DNA from 2 places in the Streptomyces sp. NPDC127038 genome. Region 2 is predicted to be linked to the other one. Evidence: predicted binding sites of a transcription regulator. Region 2 holds the regulator's gene; the other holds the start of a gene.
What was found. Region 2 encodes HrcA, which represses chaperone genes, less so after heat shock. Its sites were predicted from a motif close to TTNGCACTCNGNNNNNCNGAGTGCNAA; they were not measured.
Positions count from the first base shown of each region.

Region 1: the regulator HrcA is predicted to act here: its motif matches at 4,224-4,250, upstream of groES (co-chaperone GroES).

Region 1 covers NZ_JBHXDQ010000014.1:37,017-44,429, reverse strand. Annotated here, with positions in the region: gene ACFWI4_RS13495 (MOSC domain-containing protein) at 1-424, shown strand, start outside; gene ACFWI4_RS13490 (SDR family NAD(P)-dependent oxidoreductase) at 639-1,412, shown strand; partial or broken gene ACFWI4_RS13485 (ester cyclase) at 1,526-1,819, shown strand; gene groL (chaperonin GroEL) at 1,992-3,617, opposite strand; gene groES (co-chaperone GroES) at 3,771-4,079, opposite strand; gene ACFWI4_RS13470 (polysaccharide deacetylase family protein) at 4,462-5,232, opposite strand; gene ACFWI4_RS13465 (polysaccharide deacetylase family protein) at 5,247-6,206, opposite strand; gene ACFWI4_RS13460 (methyltransferase domain-containing protein) at 6,297-7,413, shown strand, end outside.
Region 2 covers NZ_JBHXDQ010000022.1:47,913-55,325, forward strand. Annotated here, with positions in the region: gene hemW (radical SAM family heme chaperone HemW) at 1-820, shown strand, start outside; gene ACFWI4_RS17735 (DUF3097 domain-containing protein) at 890-1,696, opposite strand; gene ACFWI4_RS17740 (MBL fold metallo-hydrolase) at 1,728-2,453, opposite strand; gene hrcA (heat-inducible transcriptional repressor HrcA) at 2,629-3,645, shown strand; gene dnaJ (molecular chaperone DnaJ) at 3,646-4,782, shown strand; gene ACFWI4_RS17755 (nitronate monooxygenase) at 4,894-5,988, shown strand; gene ACFWI4_RS17760 (16S rRNA (uracil(1498)-N(3))-methyltransferase) at 5,985-6,734, shown strand; gene ACFWI4_RS17765 (VOC family protein) at 6,785-7,177, shown strand; gene ACFWI4_RS17770 (hypothetical protein) at 7,347-7,413, shown strand, end outside.

The DNA.
Region 1 (7,413 bases), on a different contig from region 2:
GCTGGGCCGGCCGCTGCCGAACGGCGTGTTCGGGGAGAACCTCACGACGCTGGGGCTCGACGTGTCCGGCGCGCTGATCGGCGAACGCTGGCGGGTGGGTTCCGGCGTCGTCCTGGAGGTCACGAGCGGGCGGATCCCCTGCCGCACCTTCCAGGAGCACCTCGGCGAGAAGGGCTGGGTCAGGCGGTTCACGGGCCGGGGCGCGCCGGGGGCGTATCTGCGGGTGATCGAGTCCGGCGAGATACGGGCCGGGGACGCGGTCGAGATCGTGCACCGGCCGGACCATGACGTCACCGTCGCCCTCCAGTTCCGTGCCGCGACGACCGAACGGAAGCTGCTGCCGCGGCTGTTGGCGGCGGGCGAGGCGCTGCACCCGGAGTCGCTCGCGGCGGCGCGGGAGTACGTGGCGAAGTACGGCGACTGACGGCGGCCACGGCCCCGGGAGCTCGGCACGAGCGGCACGGCCCGGCGGCGCGGCACGAGTGGCACCCCGACCAGGTGTGCCACCGGCGGCACCCGCACGGAGGGCACCCCGCGTCCAGGCCCCCGGAAGCCGACCGGCGAAGGTGCTCGGAACCGGGGTGGGCAGCCGACGGCACCGGGCGGCGCGGGCCCCGGCCGGTCACTACCCTGACGCCATGACAACGGCTCTGATTACGGGATCGACCGCGGGGATCGGTGCCGCGTTCGCGCGGCGGCTGGCGGCGGACGGGCACGACCTCGTGCTGGTGGCGCGGGACACGAAGCGGCTGCTGGAGCAGGCGACCGAGCTGCACGACCGGCACGGCATCGAGGCGGAGGTGCTCACCGCGGACCTGGCGACGGACGAGGGCATCGAGGAGGTCGCCGCCCGTCTGTCCGACCGCAGGAACCCGGTCGACCTGCTGGTCAACAACGCCGGCTTCGGCAACAAGGGCCGCTATCTGGACGTGTCGATGGCGGACGAGCTGAAGATGCTCAAGGTGCACTGCGAGGCGGTGCTCCGGCTGACGTCTGCGGCGGCCGAGGCGATGCGGGAGCGCGGCCGGGGCGGTGTCGTCAACGTGGCGTCGGTGGCCGCGTTCGTGCCGCGCGGTACGTACGGGGCGTCCAAGGCCTGGGTCGTGCAGTTCACCCAGGGCGCGGCGAAGGATCTCGCGGGCAGCGGGGTGCGGCTGATGGCCCTGGCTCCGGGCTTCGTGCGGACCGAGTTCCACGAGCGGGCGGGCATGGGCACGGACAACATCCCGAACTGGATGTGGCTCGACGCCGACAAGCTGGTCGCGGCGGCGCTGGCCGATCTGGCGCGCGGAAGAACCCTGTCCGTCCCGGATCCGCGCTACAAGGTGCTGATGGGCGTGGTGAAGGTGACCCCGCGCGCGCTGCTGGGCGGGATCTCGTCGAAGACGGGACGCAAGTACGGGCCCCAGTGAACGGGTGCGCGCGGCCGGGCCCGGGCTCGCGATGATCGTGCGGTGGGTGGTGCCGCCCCTCCGGTGGGAGGATTGAGGGTGTTTCGACCGGAGTGAGAGCCGGAGGCGGCGCCATGACTTTCGTACAGCTGATTGACGGCAGGACCAGTCGGTTCGACGAGATGAACCGGCTGATGGACACCTGGGTCGAGAAGACCAACGGGAAACGGACCGCGACGCGCGGCGTCGTCGGCATGGACCGCTCCGACGCGAACCACTTCGTGGAGATCGTGGAGTTCCCGTCGTACGAGGAAGCGATGAAGAACTCGAAGATGCCGGAGACGGAGCAGATCTTCCAGGAGATGGTGGCGCTCTGCGACGGGATGCCGACCTTCACGGACCTGGACGTGGTGCGCGACGACCGCCTCTGAGGACGGGAGCCGGTCCGGGCCGCGCGCCCGGGCCGGCCCGCCGCGCGGCTCGGCCCCGGGTGCCGGGGACCGTGGGACAGAACGCACGAGGTCCCCGCTCCTGTCGGAACGGGGACCTCGTCACGTCGTCACACCCGTGCGGGTGTGCCGGCGTTCATGACGTCGGACGTCAGTGGGAGTGGCCGTGGCCGCCGTGGCCGGCGTCGCCCTCGTCCTCGGCCGGCTTCTCGACGACCAGGGTCTCGGTCGTCAGGAGCAGGGAGGCGATGGAGGCGGCGTTCTCCAGGGCGGAGCGGGTGACCTTGACCGGGTCGATGACGCCGGCCTTGACCAGGTCGCCGTACTCGCCGGTGGCGGCGTTGAAGCCCTGGCCCTTGTCGAGCTCGGCGACCTTCGAGGTGATGACGTAGCCCTCGAGGCCGGAGTTCTCGGCGATCCAGCGCAGCGGCTCGACGGCGGCGCGGCGGACGACCGCGACACCCGTGGCCTCGTCGCCGGTCTTGCCGAGGTTGCCCTCGAGGACCTTGACGGCGTGGACGAGCGCGGAGCCACCACCGGAGACGATGCCCTCCTCGACCGCGGCGCGGGTCGCGGAGATGGCGTCCTCCAGACGGTGCTTCTTCTCCTTGAGCTCCACCTCGGTGGCGGCGCCGACCTTGATCACGCACACGCCGCCGGCGAGCTTCGCGAGGCGCTCCTGGAGCTTCTCGCGGTCCCAGTCGGAGTCGGTGTTCTCGATCTCGGCCTTGATCTGGTTGACGCGGCCGGCGACCTCGTCGCTGCTGCCGGCACCGTCGACGATCGTGGTGTCGTCCTTGGTGACGGTCACGCGGCGGGCGCTGCCGAGCACGTCCAGACCGATCTGGTCGAGCTTGAGGCCGACCTCCTCGGCGATGACCTGACCACCGGTGAGGGTGGCGATGTCGCCGAGCATGGCCTTGCGGCGGTCACCGAAGCCGGGGGCCTTCACCGCGACGGCGTTGAACGTGCCGCGGATCTTGTTCACGACCAGGGTCGACAGGGCCTCGCCCTCGACGTCCTCGGCGATGATCAGCAGCGGCTTGGAGGCGTTCGACTGGATGACCTTCTCCAGCAGCGGCAGCAGGTCCTGGATGGAGCTGATCTTGCCCTGGTGGATGAGGATGTACGGGTCGTCGAGGACGGCCTCCATACGCTCCTGGTCGGACACCATGTACGGGGACAGGTAGCCCTTGTCGAAGGCCATGCCCTCGGTGAAGTCCAGCTCCAGACCGAAGGTGTTGGACTCCTCGACGGTGATGACACCGTCCTTGCCGACCTTGTCCATCGCCTCGGCGATGAGCTCGCCGACCTGGCTGTCCTGGGCGGAGAGCCCGGCCACGGCGGCGATGTCGGACTTGTCGTCGATCGGGCGGGCCGTCGCGAGGAGCTCCTCGGAGACGGCCTTGACCGCGGCGTCGATGCCCTTCTTCAGCAGGGCGGGCGACGCGCCGGCGGCGACGTTGCGCAGGCCCTCGCGCACGAGCGCCTGGGCGAGCACGGTGGCGGTGGTCGTACCGTCACCCGCGATGTCGTTGGTCTTGGTCGCCACCTCCTTCACCAGCTGCGCGCCGAGGTTCTCGAACGGGTCCTCGACCTCGACCTCACGGGCGATGGTCACACCGTCGTTGGTGATGGTGGGAGCGCCGAACTTCTTGTCGATGACGACGTTGCGGCCCTTGGGGCCGATCGTCACCTTCACCGTGTCGGCAAGCTTGTTGACGCCGCGCTCAAGGGCGCGACGGGCGTCCTCGTCGAACTTCAGGATCTTCGCCATGGAAGCGGTTCAGCCCTCTCGGAAAATATGGAGAACGAACCGCGCCCCCGGCGCCCGGCGCTGGAATGATCGCGGGTGCCAGGGGCGTGGTTCACTGCAATGCTTGGTGCGGGGTCGCCCGGGGACCAGCCCCGGACTCCCTTACCAGGTGAATTACTTCTCGATGATCGCGAGAACGTCGCGAGCCGAGAGGACGAGGTACTCCTCGCCGTTGTACTTCACCTCGGTGCCGCCGTACTTGCTGTAGAGGACGATGTCGCCGACGGCGACGTCGAGCTCGACACGCTTGCCGTCCTCGATGCGGCCCGGGCCCACGGCCAGGACGACGCCCTCCTGGGGCTTCTCCTTGGCGGTGTCCGGGATGACCAGGCCGGAGGCCGTGGTCTGCTCGGCGTCGAGCGGCTGGACCACGATGCGGTCCTCGAGCGGCTTGATGGCAACCTTGGAGCTGGTGGTCGTCACGATCCGACCTCCCCCTTCGGAGATCTCACGGGGTTAACTGTCTGAGGTGGCGACCAGGTCGATCCGTCGTCGCGGGTGCCGGACCTGCCCGTCGCTACTGGCACTCTCCAGGGGGGAGTGCCAGGCCTGAGACTATGACTGCGATTAGCACTCGGTCAAGCGGAGTGCCAAAGGCGTCGGCGTGGCGTGGGCGGGAAGGTGCCGGATCACGCCGAATGGGCGTCTCGCCGGCAGACCCCCCGGAGAACCGGCAGGCACCGCACCGGCCCCCACGGCCCCCTGGAGAACCGGCCCCCGCGGCCCCTGAAGGACCGGCAGGCGCGCCGCCCCGCCCCGCTCCCCCGGCGGGCCCCTGCTGGTGCTTCTCCTCGTCCGGCGACCTCTAGAGGTAGTTCTCCAGCCGCGCCAGGGTGAAGCCCTCCCGCTGGATCCGCCGGAGCAGCCGCAGGGTGGCGTCCGTGACTCCGGGTTCGCCTGGGCCGGAGAGGATGTCGCCGGGCCGCAGGCGGTGCGCGTCGGCCGTTCTGCCGAGGACGATCGCGGCGACCCCGCAGTCGGCGGCGGCGCGCAGGGTCGTGTCGTCGTACCGGCCGTAGGGGGGCCGCAGCAGCCGGGGCCGGACGCCGAAGCGCCGCGTCAGCTTGTCCTGCTGCCCGCAGATCTCGGCGCGCTGCCCGGCGTAGGGCAGACCGGCCAGGACGGCGTGGTCGAGGGTGTGGTTCTGGACGCTCGCCCCGACGGCGCGCAGCCGGGCGAAGTGCCCGTAGCCGGGTCCTGCGACCCGGTCCGTGAGGAACATGCTGACCGGCAGGCGCAGTTCGCGGACCATGTCGGCGAACCGCGGATCGCGCTCGGCGCCGTCGTCGTACGTCAGGAAGACCACCTTGTCGCGGGTGCGGACCTGGTTCACGACGGGCGGCAGTCCGGTGTCCGCGGTGCGGGCGGTGGTCCGGACGGACACCGCGGGGGCCGGGGCGAGCGGGCTGGCGAGCCCCCAGCGGCGGTACGCCGACTGCGTCGGGTGCACCCGCTGGGCGGCCTTCTTGCCCAGCCGTTCGATGGGGTCGACGGACTGCGCGCAGCCGCCGAGCAGCGCCGCCACGAGCAGTCCGGCGACCGGGACCCGGACCCTCGCCGGCACCCGCATCCGCATCCGCGCCCTCACCCTCACAGGTAGTCCTCCAGGCGCGCGACCGCGTATCCCTTGGCCGTGACGGTCTTCAGGAAGCGGCGGACCATGTCGGGCATGGTGCCGTTCCACTCCTCGCGGCCCTGGAAGTGGGTGAGGACGATGTCGCCGGGGTGCAGGTCCTGGTCCTCCTCGCGGTACTCCCAGTGGTCGACGAAGACCTCCTCGTTCCAGATCGGCGCGTACCGGATGCCGCAGGACTTGGCGGCGCGCAGGGTGTCCTGGTCGTAGTTGCCGTACGGCGGGCGGAAGACGGTCGGGCGCCTGCCGAACTCCTTCTGCATCACGTCCTGCATGCCGCAGATCTCGTGCTTCTGCTGCTCGTAGGAGAGGGCGGGCAGATAAGGGTGGTGCAGGGTGTGGTTGTTGAGGGTGATGCCGCGGTCGCGCATCCGCCGGAAGTACCCGTAGTCGTCCTTGACGAGGAAGTCGCTGAGGAACGCGGTGTACGGGATCTTCAGGTCGCTCATCATCCGCAGGAAGGCGGGGTCCTTCTCGGAGCCGTCGTCGACGGTGAGGAAGACGACCTTGTCCTTGGTGGGGACGGTGGTGAAGACCGGGGGCAGTCCCAGTTCCCTCTGGTCGTCGACCTCGAAGCCCTTGCGTGCCGCGATGCGCGGTTTCCTGGCGGGCGGCGCGGGGGGTGTCAGGGGCACCGCGGTCAGTCCCCAGCGTTTCGCGACGGCGGCGCGCCGGGCCTGGTCCCGGCGGAGGCGGTCGGCGTACGCGGCGAGGGCGCGGGCCGGGCCCGCGGGGAGCGCGGCCCCCCGGGCGTGGGCGGGGCCGTGGGCCGGCTCGGCGCCACCGGCTCCGGGGGCGGAGGCCGTGCCGGCCCCGGCGCAGCCTGAGACGAGCAGGGCGAGGGCGAGCGCGCCGACTCCCCAGCGCGCACCAGCCCCGTTTGCGCCGGTTTTGTAATTTTGTCGTACGGGTCGCATGGAGCCGGATCCTCCCAGCTCAGCGCCCCGCAGCGGCCCCGACACCGCCGCCGGAAGCGCGCCGTCCACCGACTGGCCCACAATGGCCGGGTGAACGACGCCTCCTTCGCCCCCCTCCTCACCGCCGAGGGCCGCGCCCTGCTCGACGAGGTCCGCGCCACCGAACCGGCACAGGAACTGGCCGTCGCCACGCGGCTGCGCCGCGACCACCCGGCCGATCTCGTCTCGGCGGCGCTCGGACAGGCCCGGCTGCGGCAGCGGGCGGTGGCGAAGTTCGGCGCCGAGGACGCCGGACGGATGTTCTTCACCCCGAACGGGGTCGAGCAGTCGACCCGTACGACCGTGGCCTCGTACCGCGCCGAGCGGCTGCGCGCGCTGGGGGTCCGCTCCGTGGCCGACCTGTGCTGCGGCATCGGCGGCGACGCCATCGCGCTGGCCCGCGCCGGGATCCGCGTCCTGGCCGTCGACCGTGACCCGCTGACGGCCGCCGCCGCCCGCGCGAACGCCGACGCGCTGGGACTCGCGGAGCTAATCGAGGTGCGCGAGAGCGATGTGACCGAGGTGGACACCGCCTCGTACGACGCCGTCTTCGTGGACCCCGCGCGCCGGGGCGGCCGGGGCCGGATCTTCGACCCGGAGGCGTACTCACCGCCGCTGTCCTGGGCGGTCGCGGCGGCACGGAAGGCGCCGCTCGCCGCGCTGAAGATCGCCCCCGGCGTCCCGCACGAGGCGGTCCCGGCCGAGGCGGAGGCCGAGTGGATCTCGGACGGCGGGGACGTGAAGGAGGCGGTGCTCTGGTTCGGCACGGAGCCCGGCCTGGTGCGCGCCACCCTGCTGCCCGGCCCGCGCGCGCTGCGCGGCCGCGGCCTGCCGGATCCGGCGGTCAGACCGGTCGGACGCTATCTGTACGAGCCGGACGGCGCCGTCATCCGCGCGCACCTGGTCGCCGAGGTGGCCGAGGACCTGGACGGCGGGCTCGTCGACGAGACGATCGCCTACGTCACGGCGGACGCGCTGCGCCCGACGCCGTACGCCACCGCGTACGAGATCACCGATCGGCTGCCGTTCAACGTCAAGAAGCTGAAGGCGCTGCTGCGGGAGCGTGAGGTCGGCGTGCTGACCGTGAAGAAGCGCGGGTCGGCGGTCGAGCCCGAGGAACTGCGGCGCAAGGTGAAGCCGCAGGGCCCGAACTCCGCGACGGTGTTCC
Region 2 (7,413 bases):
GTACCTCGCGACCCTGCGCGCCGGGGGCTTCAACCGGATCTCCTTCGGCATGCAGAGCGCCCGGCAGCACGTCCTGAAGGTGCTCGACCGCACGCACACCCCGGGCCGCCCCGAGGCCTGTGTCGCCGAGGCCCGCGCGGCCGGATTCGCACACGTGAACCTGGACCTGATCTACGGCACGCCGGGGGAGTCGGACGACGACTGGCGGGCCTCGCTCGAAGCGGCCCTCGGCGCGGGACCCGACCACATCTCCGCGTACGCGCTCATCGTCGAGGAGGGCACCCAGCTCGCGCGCCGCATCCGCCGCGGCGAGGTCCCCATGACGGACGACGACGTGCACGCGGACCGCTATCTGATCGCGGACGAGGTGATGTCGGCGGCGGGCTTCGACTGGTACGAGGTGTCCAACTGGGCGACCGCCGGCTCGCCGGAGAGCCGCTGTCTGCACAACGAGCTCTACTGGCGGGGCGCCGACTGGTGGGGTGCGGGCCCCGGCGCGCACAGCCACGTGGGCGGCGTTCGCTGGTGGAACGTGAAGCATCCGGGGGCGTACGCGGCGGCGCTGGCCGAGGGCCGCTCCCCGGGGGCCGGCCGTGAACTGCTCTCCGACGAGGACCGCCGGGTCGAGCGGATCCTCCTCGAACTGCGGCTGCGCGAGGGCTGCCCGCTGTCCCTGCTGCGCCCCGACGGCCTCGCCGCCTCCCGCCGCGCCCTGGCCGAGGGCCTCCTCGAATCCGGCCCCTACGAAGCCGGCCGCGCCGTCCTCACCCTCCGGGGCCGCCTCCTCGCGGACGCCGTCGTCCGGGACCTGGTGGACTGAGGACCGCCCGGGCCGGGCGCGGCACCGAAGCGGCGCCCGGTCACTCCGGGGCGGCACCGGGGCGCCCGGTCACTCCGGGGCGGTGACGAAGTCGATCAGTTCCTCCACGCGGCCCAGGAGGGCCGGTTCCAGGTCCTTGTAGCTGTGGACCCGGGACAGGATGTGCTGCCAGGCCGCGCCGGTGTTCTCCGGCCAGCCCAGGGCCCGGCAGACGCCCGTCTTCCAGTCCTGGCCGCGCGGGACCCGGGGCCAGGACGCGATGCCCACGGAGGACGGCTTCACGGCCTCCCAGACGTCGATGTACGGGTGGCCGAGGACCAGGGCGTGCTCGCTGGTGACCGCCTCCGCGATCCGGGACTCCTTCGAACCCGGGACCAGGTGGTCCACGAGGACGCCGAGCCGGGCGTCCGGGCCCGGGGCGAACGCGTCGACCACGGCGGGAAGGTCGTCGACGCCCTCCAGGTACTCCACGACGACGCCCTCGATGCGCAGGTCGTCGCCCCAGACCCGCTCGACCAGTTCGGCGTCGTGGCGCCCCTCGACGTAGATGCGCCCGGCGCGCGCAACCCGGGCGCGGGCGCCCGGGACCGCCATCGAACCGGATGCCGTACGGCCGGGGCGGGCCGGTGCCGCCGCGGCCGGGCGGACCAGGGTCACCACCCTGCCCTCCAGGAGGAAGCCGCTCGGCTCCAGCGGGAACACCCGGTGCTTGCCGAAGCGGTCCTCCAGGGTCACCGTGCCCGCCTCGCAGCGGACCACCGCGCCGCAGAAGCCGGTGCCGGGCTCCTCGACGACCAGACCCGGGTCCGCCGGGACCTCGGGAACGGACCGGGGCTTCTTCCACGGCGGGGTCAGGTCCGGAGAGTACTGGCGCATTCGGATGACGATAGGAGAAGCCCGCCGGGGCTCACGGCGACACGCCGAAACGCCCGGCCAGGGCGTCCCGCTGGGACCGGACGAACCCGGCGTTCACCACCGAACCGTGCCCGGGGACGTACAGCGCGTCCTCGCCGCCCAGGGCGAGCAGCCGGTCGAGGGCCGCCGGCCACCGTGACGGCACGGCGTCGGGGCCCGCCTGCGGTTCGCCCGACTCCTCGACCAGGTCGCCGCAGAACACCACCGCCGGGTCGCCCGGCACGACGACCACCAGGTCGTGGGCGGTGTGGCCCTCGCCCGTCCGCACCAGACGGACCCCGACCCCGCCGGCGAGCTCCAGCTCCCGGGTGTCCCGTACGAAGTGCCGCGGGCGTACCAGGGTGTCGGCCGCCTCCTCCGCCGCCCGCGCGCCGAGACCGTTGCGCACGGCGTCCGCGCACAGCTCCTCGCGGCCCCGCTCGTACACCTCCGCGGAGCCGTCCGCGGCGAAGATCTCCGCGCCCGCGAACGCCGCCGCGCCGAAGACATGATCGAAATGCGGGTGGGTGAGCGCGACATGGGTCACACGCGCGCCGGTGAGAGCCCGCGCCTCGGCGCACAGCCGGGCGCCCTCCGCCAGACTCGATCCGGCGTCGATCATCAGCGCCGCCCCGTCGCCGACGACGAGCCCGGCCGTGCAGTCCCAGCCCGGAAGCCGCCGCCGCCCAACCCCGGGCGCCACCCTTTCCCACCCGAGCTCTTCCCAAGTCAGCCTCATGCGGCGACGCTAACGGTGAGGGGGCACCGCGCACGACATCGCAGGCCCGCCCTTGCCCGGGTCGTGCCTCACCGCCGTACACTGGCCGGGGAACGTTGGCACTCGCGTGCGCTGAGTGCCAGGCGAAAGCCACGAAGGCCACGAAGACCACCGAGTCGACTTCTGGAGGTGCGCGATGCTCAGCGAACGCAGGCTCGAGGTACTGCGCGCCATCGTCCAGGACTACGTGGGCACCGAGGAGCCGGTGGGCTCCAAGGCGCTCACCGAGCGGCACCGCCTCGGCGTCTCGCCCGCGACCGTCCGCAACGACATGGCCGTCCTGGAGGACGAGGGGTACATCGCCCAGCCGCACACCAGTGCCGGGCGCATCCCCACGGACAAGGGCTACCGCCTCTTCGTCGACAAGCTCGCCGGCGTCAAGCCGATGACCGCGCCCGAGCGCCGCGCCATCCAGAACTTCCTGGACGGCGCGGTCGACCTGGACGACGTCGTCGGACGGACCGTGCGGCTGCTCGCGCAGCTCACCCGGCAGGTCGCCGTCGTGCAGTACCCCTCGCTGACCCGCTCGACCGTGCGTCACGTGGAGCTGCTCTCCATGGCCCCCGCGCGGGTGATGCTCGTGCTGATCACGGACACCGGCCGGGTCGAACAGCGCATGATCAACTGCCCGGCGCCGTTCGGCGAGACGTCGCTGGCGGACCTGCGGGCCCGGCTCAACAGCCGGGTCGCGGGACGTCCCTTCGCGGACGTCCCGCAGCTCGTCCAGGACCTCCCGGACGCCTTCGAGGCGGACGACCGGGGTACGGTCTCGACGGTGCTCTCCACCCTGCTGGAGACACTGGTCGAGGAGACCGAGGAGCGGCTGATGATCGGCGGTACCGCCAATCTCACCCGCTTCGGACATGACTTCCCTCTCACCATCCGGCCGGTGCTCGAAGCGCTGGAGGAGCAGGTCGTGCTCCTCAAGTTGCTTGGAGAGGCCGGGGATTCGAGCATGACCGTGCGAATCGGGCACGAGAACGCTTACGAGGGACTCAACTCCACGTCCGTGGTCTCCGTCGGCTACGGTTCGGGCGGCGAGGCAGTAGCCAAACTCGGCGTGGTCGGCCCGACCCGCATGGATTACCCGGGAACGATGGGAGCGGTACGAGCGGTGGCACGGTACGTCGGACAGATCCTGGCGGAGTCGTAAGTGGCCACGGACTACTACGCCGTACTCGGCGTGCGCCGCGACGCGTCCCAGGACGAGATCAAGAAGGCGTTCCGGAGGCTCGCTCGCGAGCTGCACCCGGACGTCAATCCCGATCCGAAGACGCAGGAGCGGTTCAAAGAGATCAACGCCGCGTACGAGGTGTTGTCGGACCCGCAGAAGAAGCAGGTCTACGACCTCGGCGGCGACCCGCTGTCCCAGCAGGGCGGCGGTGGCGCCGGCGGCTTCGGCCAGGGCGGCTTCGGGAACTTCTCCGACATCATGGACGCGTTCTTCGGCACGGCGTCGCAGCGCGGACCGCGCTCGCGCACCCGCCGCGGCCAGGACGCCATGATCCGTCTGGAGATCGAGCTCGACGAGGCTGCCTTCGGCACCACGAAGGACATCCAGGTCGACACGGCCGTCGTCTGCGGCACCTGCAACGGCGAGGGCGCGGCCCCCGGCACCGCGGCGCAGACCTGTGACATGTGCCGCGGCCGCGGCGAGGTGTCCCAGGTGACGCGGTCCTTCCTCGGCCAGGTCATGACCTCGCGGCCGTGTCCGCAGTGCCAGGGCTTCGGCACCGTCGTCCCGACCCCGTGCCACGAGTGCGCGGGCGACGGCCGGGTCCGCTCCCGCCGCACCCTCACGGTCAAGATCCCGGCCGGTGTGGACAACGGCACCCGCATCCAGCTCGCGGGCGAGGGCGAGGTCGGCCCCGGCGGCGGCCCCGCCGGCGACCTGTACGTCGAGATCCACGAGCTGCCGCACTCGACCTTCCAGCGGCGCGGCGACGACCTGCACTGCACGGTCACCATCCCGATGACGGCGGCGGCCCTCGGCACCAAGGTGCCGCTGGAGACCCTCGACGGCATGGAGGAGGTCGACATCCGCCCGGGCACCCAGTCCGGCCAGTCGATCCCGCTGCACGGCCGGGGCGTCACGCACCTGCGCGGCGGCGGCCGGGGCGACCTCATCGTGCACGTCGAGGTCATGACCCCGACCAAGCTCGACCCGGAGCAGGAGCGGGTGCTGCGCGAGCTGGCGCAGATGCGCGGCGAGGAGCGGCCCACCGGTCAGTTCCAGCCCGGTCAGCAGGGGCTCTTCTCCCGGCTGAAGGACGCCTTCAACGGCCGATGACCACGGCGGGGCACGGGACGGGAAACCGCCCCGTGCCCTTCGCCGTGAGGGCCGGAATCCGGGCGGACGACCGGATTCGGACTTGCCCGGGGGACGTGACAACATGCCGTCATGTCCACCGCGCTGACCGATCTCTTCCCTCACCCGATCGTGCAGGCCCCCATGGCGGGCGGCGTCTCCGTCCCGCAGCTCGCGGCCGCCGTGTCCGAGGCCGGCGGGCTGGGCTTCCTCGCCGCCGGGTACAAGACCGCCGACGGCATGTACCAGGAGATCAAGCAGCTGCGCGGGCTGACCGGCCGTCCCTTCGGCGTCAACCTGTTCCTGCCGCAGCCCGAGCACGCGGACGCGGCCTCGGTCGAGGTGTACGCCAACCAGCTGGCCGGCGAGGCCGCCTGGTACGAGACCGAGCTCGGCGATCCGGACAGCGGCCGTGACGACGGCTACGACGCCAAACTCGCCGTCCTCCTCGACAACCCGGTGGCGGCCGTCTCCTTCCACTTCGGCGTCCCCAAGCCCGAGGTGCTCCAGTCGCTGCGCCGCGCCGGCACCCTCACCCTGGTCACCGCCACCACCGCCGAGGAGGCCCTGGCCGCGGAACGGGCCGGCGCCGACGTGGTGATCGCGCAGGGCATCGAGGCCGGCGGACACCAGGGCACCCACCGGGACAACCCGGAGACGGACGGCACGGGCGTCGGACTGCTCACCCTGGTCGCGCGGGTCCGCGAGAGCGTGGGCATCCCGGTCGTCGCGGCGGGCGGCATCATGCGCGGCAGCCAGATCGCCGCCGTCCTCGCCGCCGGCGCCGACGCGGCCCAGCTCGGCACCGCCTTCCTCGCCACCCCCGAGTCCGGCGCGAGCGCCGTGCACAAACAGGCGCTGACCGACCCCCTCTACGTACGCACGGAGCTCACCCGCGCCTTCACCGGGCGTCCGGCGCGCGCGCTGGCCAACCGCTTCATGCGCGAGCACGGCCCGTACGCCCCCGCCGCCTACCCCGAGATCCACCACCTGACCCTGCCGCTGCGCAAGGCGGCCGCGAAGGCGGGAGACGCGCAGGGCATGGCACTGTGGGCGGGCCAGGGTCACCGCATGGCGCGTGACCTGCCCGCCGGGCAGCTGGTGGACGTACTGAACGCAGAAATCGCGGCCGCCGAGACAGCGTTGTCGGCCGCCGCCGAGATCCCGGAAGAGGGTGCGCCCCGATGACGGCACCGGTGTTCCTGGTCGAGCACTTCGACACCGACGGCGAAGGACGCCATGTCCTCGACGGACCCGAGGGACGGCACGCCGTCTCCGTGAAACGGCTGCACAGCGGCGAGGACGTGGTGCTCACCGACGGCGCCGGGCGCCGGGCGGACTGCGTGGTCCTCGGCACCGAGGGCAAGGACCGGCTGATCGTACGGATGGGCGCGGTCACCGAGGAACCCGCCGAGGAGCCGCGCATCACGGTCGTGCAGGCCCTGCCCAAGGGCGACCGGGGCGAGCTGGCCGTCGAGACCATGACCGAGACCGGCGTCGACGCGATCGTCCCCTGGGCCGCCTCCCGCTGCATCACGCAGTGGAAGGGCGAGCGGGGCCTGAAGGCGCTCGCCAAGTGGCGGGCCACCGCCCGCGAAGCGGGCAAGCAGTCCCGCCGGGCGCGGTTCCCCGAGGTCGCGGACGCCATGACGACCAAGCAGGTTGCCGCACTTCTCGCCAAAGCCGACCTCGCCGCCGTGCTCCACGAGGACACCGCCCTGGGCACCGAGCCCTTCGCGACCGCCGCGCTGCCCGCCTCCGGCGAGATCGTCCTCGTGGTCGGCCCCGAGGGCGGGATCTCCGCCGACGAGGTCGCGCTGTTCACCGAGGCCGGGGCGAGGACCTTCCACCTGGGGCGCACGGTGCTGCGCACCTCGACCGCCGGGACCGTGGCCACGGCCCTGCTGCTGGCCCGCACCGGCCGCTGGTCCTGACCGCCGCCCGCCGGACCCGCCCCACCGACCGCACCTCAACCGGGGAACCCATGGAACTCGCCCAGGTACGACTGCTCGTCTCCGACTTCGCCGCCTGCTACCGCTTCTACTGCGAAGTCCTCGGCCTCAAGCCCCAGTCGGGCGCCGCCGAGGGCCCGTACGAGAAGTTCAGCCCCGTCATCGGATCGGCGGGCATCGCCCTCCAGGACCGGGCCATGATGACCGAGATCCTCGGAGAGCTCGGCGACACCGTGACCGGACACCGGTCGCTGGTCGTGCTGCGGGTCGACGACCTGGACAGCTACTGCGAGCAGATCGTCGCGCGCGGCGCCACCCTGCTGCACGGCCCGGCCCCCATGACGGACCGCATGCGCGTCGCCCATCTCAAGGACCCCGAGGGCAACCTGGTCGAACTCCAGGAATGGCTGCTGATGCTCGGCTGACGGCAACTCCTTCGGGTGGTTGTGCCCCCGATGGCCGCATGCGGTCTACCGCGCTCCGCCGCGCGGTGGCACGCTGCCGTCCATGGGGGCTTTGAGGCGTTTCAGGAACCGTGGTCGGCAAGGACGGGTACTCACGGCCCTCGGGCTGGGCGCGGCCGGGGCGTTCGCGATGACCGCGTGCCAGCCCGTGGACGGGCTCAGCACCGCGACCGTGTCCTACACGACCGACCGGACGG